DNA from 2 places in the Salmonella sp. A1325 genome. Region 2 is predicted to be linked to the other one. Evidence: predicted binding sites of a transcription regulator. Region 2 holds the regulator's gene; the other holds the start of a gene.
What was found. The regulator Fur, encoded in region 2, represses iron uptake genes when iron is present. The targets are predictions, from matches to a motif close to ATAATAATGAGAACNACTATCAA.

Region 1: the regulator Fur is predicted to act here: its motif matches at 1,566-1,588, upstream of feoA (ferrous iron transporter A).

Annotation. Positions count from the first base shown of each region.
Region 1 covers NZ_JAMLWO010000004.1:62,818-65,224, reverse strand. The annotation lists gene feoB (Fe(2+) transporter permease subunit FeoB) at 1-1,207, opposite strand, end outside; gene feoA (ferrous iron transporter A) at 1,226-1,453, opposite strand; gene NAZ64_RS09645 (Tex family protein) at 1,890-2,407, opposite strand, start outside.
Region 2 covers NZ_JAMLWO010000003.1:431,967-434,373, forward strand. The annotation lists gene tcuA (FAD-dependent tricarballylate dehydrogenase TcuA) at 1-195, opposite strand, end outside; gene tcuR (tricarballylate utilization LysR family transcriptional regulator TcuR) at 293-1,219, opposite strand; gene fur (ferric iron uptake transcriptional regulator) at 1,334-1,786, opposite strand; partial or broken gene NAZ64_RS09050 (fur leader peptide) at 1,779-1,864, opposite strand; gene fldA (flavodoxin FldA) at 2,068-2,407, opposite strand, start outside.

The DNA of each region.
Region 1 (2,407 bases), on a different contig from region 2:
AGCCGAAGCCGACAATCAGCGGCACGAAGGATTTACCCGGTAGTCCCAGCGCCTGCATCAGGCGATCCATGACGAAGGCCGCGCGCGCCATATAACCGGAGTCTTCAAGGAAGGAGAGGAACAGGTACATCATGCCGATTTGCGGTACCAACGGTAGCACGGTGTTAATCCCGCCGCCAAGACCTTGCGCCAGGAAGATGGTCAGCCAGTCCGGGAAGTGCAGCGTGTAGCCAATCCATTGAATGCCATGAATAAAGATGGCGACGGAACCGGCATCAAACAGGGGTTGCAACGCGCCGCCGATGTTAATGGCGAGCAGGAACATCAGGTACATCACGAACAAAAAAATCGGTAAGCCGAGGAAGCGGTTCAGAATAATTTTATCGACCGCCCTGGTGAAGCGGCTGGGTTCGGCTGTCAGGGTATTGCTGACCACGTCGCAAATAGCGGCGATACACTGATAACGGGCGTCGGCGATATGCAGCGCCGGGTCGTCCATTTCGTCCTTCAGACGGGCCAGGGAGGTGTCCAGGTTTTGCGCCGCCTCGCCTGCGTAAGCCCGGCTGTAGATATCGCCCTCCAGCATTTGCAGACCCAGCCAGCGGCGCTGTTGTAAAGGCATCTCCTGGGCCATCGCGTCGGCCAGGAAACCTGCTTCGCGCAGCAGCGGCTGGGCATAATGCACCAGTTCGACGTTGTCGTTAGCGTTGTGACGGTCAATGGCCAGTTTCAGCGCCTCGATACCGCGACCGCGAGTCGATACCAGCGGTACGACAGGGCAACCCAGACGCGTGGACAGAGCGTCGACATCAATACGAACCTGCTGTTTTTCGGCGATATCCAGCATGTTGAGCGCGACAATACAGGGGATACCCAGCTCCAGCAGTTGCAGCGTCAAATAGAGGTTGCGCTCCAGATTGGAGGCGTCCACAACGTTTATCAACAGATCGGCGTCGCCGCTCAGGATGTAGTGGCAGGCGATCTGTTCGTCGAGAGAGGTTTGTGACGAGATGGTCGTCAGAGAATAGGTGCCGGGTAAATCTACCAGCGTGACCTGGTGGTCAGTTGTCGCGAACTGGCCCTCTTTACGCTCGACGGTGACGCCCGCCCAGTTCCCCACGCGCTGACGCGCGCCGGTGAGTTGGTTAAATAAGGTGGTCTTGCCGGAATTAGGATTACCAATTAAACCAATGGTTAATTTTTTCATTTTTATAGACTCACTGTATTAACAGGAAACCGCTTCCACTTCTATTAACGCCAAATCCTTTTTACGCAAAACCAGACTCACGCGTCGTGTTTCGATATGGATCGGATCGCCTAAGGGCGCGACGCGGACGACATTAAATGAAGAGCCGGGCAACATGCCGAGCGAAAGCAGTTTTTGACGATACGCCGGGCTGATTTCACGCGCAAAGCCGGTGATTTTCCACGCAGTGTCAGGAGTGAATTGCATACGACCTACTTGTTTCTTACTAACTGGATGTATACCTCATGCGGCGCTCAGGGGGGCGGCAGGAGACCCGATGTTTAGCCAACGAAGGAAAGAGTAAATAATCAACAACACAATGATAATGAGAATGGTTTCTATCTTCAACGATTAAAATGTGACGGAATGTACAAATAAGCGATAATTTGCGCCGATATTGATATGGCTCAACATTTATTTGTCTTTTTGCAAATACCCCTAATGTGCAAATATTCACCGTTTTTAATGTTTAATTAAGGTTTCATCTGTTAATAAAGTGATAATTAATAGTGCGGATAGCAGAAGAAAATTAATTAACAGATTCTAATGGGTAAGATTTAATTGTTAATTAAAAAAGAAAGGGTTGGACGTATTGCAAAATCGCAGGCCGGATAAGAAGTAACCCGGCCTGCGTATTACCCGATTAGCGTTTTTTTCCCATTGCCGCTGCCAGCGCGTCCATCATGGCGCTGTTACCGGCTGGCTGGGCGTCACGACCGCGCGGTTTCGCCGCTTTTGATGCCGGGCGGTTGCCCTGAGCGCGATCGGCGCCGCCGCCGCGGCGAGCGGCGGTTTCGCCGGGCTGTTCGTCCAGACGCATCGTCAGCGCAATACGCTTACGTTGCAGATCCACTTCCAGCACTTTCACCTTCACGATGTCGCCAGCTTTTACCACGGTGTGTGGATCGTCGACGAACTTAGTCGACAGGGAAGAGATGTGGACCAGACCATCCTGATGAACGCCGATATCGACAAACGCGCCGAAGTTAGTGACGTTAGTGACCGCCCCTTCCAGAATCATCCCCGGTAGCAGGTCGTTCATGGTTTCAACGCCATCGGCGAATTGCGCGGTTTTAAATTCAGGACGCGGGTCGCGGCCCGGTTTTTCCAGCTCTTTGATGATATCGCTCACGGTCGGCACGCCGAATTTATCGTCGGTAA
Region 2 (2,407 bases):
TTCAGGATAGCTTTCTACCAGCACATCCTGCGGCGCATCATGCATACAGCGCAGGTTTCGTGTGTGCTGAGAATTTCCGCCGCGCCATTCTCGCGGGGCAGCCTCCAGCAGCAGAACCGATGCGCCCGCTTCCCGTGCGGTCAGGGCGGCGCATAATGCGGCATTGCCTCCGCCTATCACCAGTACATCAACCATCTTATACTCCCGTACCATTTAACTATTTGTTAAATTTGTAATTGAAATGTATACGGATAAATAAGCGGCGCGCTATCAGGTAGCGCTAAACAGGGGTTTAGTAAGCGTAAAGGGTTGCGCCTGGCCATTCACCAGCGTCGACTAACTGACGCATAACTTTGGTAAGGACTACTCTGGCGGCAAGGCCGGCGGGCGTCAGTTCATCATCCGACAGGCTGACTAAAAAATTGGGGCGGCTGAGTACCGGATTATGGACGCCGATCACGCGTAGCGCGTCGTTATCCAGATGAGAAATCGCCGCGCCGGGCTGCAACGTGGCGCCAAGACCGTCGCGCACGGCGCGCATCAACAACGCCAGGCCGTCAATTTCCGCGACGATTTCAACGTTAAGCGCATGTTCCTGGCAGACAGCGTCCAGCCTGCCGCGCAGCCCGTGTCCCTGGCTTGGCATAATGAGCGGAATGCCTGCCAGTTGTTCAGGTGTGATCGGGTTATCAGGAAGCGCCGCCAGCAGGGCATGGGAGCCAATCAGAAAAAGCTGTTCTTCAAGGATCGGTCTGGCGCTCCAGCGCAGGATTTTATCTTTTTGAAAAACAACGGCTAAATCAATCTGGCGGGTATTGATCATTCTTTCCAGATTACCGGACAAGCTTTCCACCACATGCAGTCGGACATCGGCATAGTTTTCCTGCATGGCATGGATAAACGGTATACCCAGTATGGAGGCGGTACTGGGGGCCATTCCTACGCTCACATGACCGGAAAGGCGCGCTTCTCTGGCGGCGAGAATCGCGTCGTCGGCATGACGCAGGGCGAGTTGCGCCTGCGAATAAAAGGCCAGCCCGGCGTTGGTTGGCGTTACGCCGCGCGAAGTGCGCTGCAGCAGACGGATGGCAAGCTCGTTTTCCAGACGGGACATCTGTTGACTTAATGCTGAAACGCCAATATCAAGATCCTGCGCGGCGCTGCCCATACTGCCGGTTTCAATAATACGCACGAAATAGCGTAACTGGCGAAGCTCCATTCCTGCTCTCCTGAGATGCGATAGCGTTTTTTACATTAAATCAACATCAAGCGGCAGGAAAGAGGAGGATATAAAAAAGCCAACCGGGCGGTTGGCTCTTCGAAAGATTTACACTTATTTAGTCGCGTCATCGTGCGCGTGCTCGTCTTCGCGGCAGTCTCCTTCAGCGCAGTGGCCGTAAAGATAGAGGCTGTGATTAGTTAAACGAATACCGTGTTTCGCCGCAATTTCACGCTGGCGCGCTTCAATAGAGTCATCACTAAATTCAATCACTTTTCCGCAGTCAAGGCAGATAAGATGGTCGTGATGATGCTGTTGCGTCAGTTCAAAAACGGATTTACCGCCTTCAAAATTATGGCGGGTCACGATACCGGCATCGTCAAACTGGTTCAGCACACGGTATACGGTTGCCAGACCGATTTCTTCACCCATGTCGATCAGGCGTTTGTATAAATCTTCCGCACTGACGTGATGGTTATCTGGTTCCTGAAGAACTTCCAGAATTTTTAAACGAGGAAGCGTTACTTTCAGGCCAGCCTTCTTTAATGCGGTATTGTTGTCAGTCATGCGGAATCTGTCCTGTTGCTAAACGATTCACTTCATTAGAGAAGTGACAGAAATTGCACTCAAGATAATGCGTATCATTATAGGACTGCCATGCCGAAATGAAAACCGCAAGTCTCTCGCAGATGTTAATAAAACTGTGGTTTTGCCTGCAAATTTTGGCGCCACCTGATTACACCCGGACATTGTACAGGGATGGGTGCGAAAGTTACAAATTTGTAGCAATTATTTTGATTGGTCTTGTCTATTGATGCGGCGCAGATATAACGCTGCGCCGCATAAGATTAGGCGTTGAGGATGTCGTCGAGGTGCAATTCAGCTGAAACTTGCTTAACCCATTTTTCAACACGCTCGGCGGTCAGCTCAGGCTGACGGTCTTCGTCAATCGCCAGGCCGACAAAATGATCGTCGTCAGCCAGACCTTTAGAGGCTTCAAAATGATAGCCTGCGGTTGGCCAGTGACCCACAATCGTGGCGCCGCGCGGCTCAATAATGTCGCGAATCGTGCCCAGCGCATCACAGAAGTATTCCGCGTAGTCTTCCTGATCGCCACAGCCAAACAGCGCCACCAGCTTACCGTTAAAGTCAATCTCTTCGAGAGTCGGGAAGAAGTCATCCCAGTCA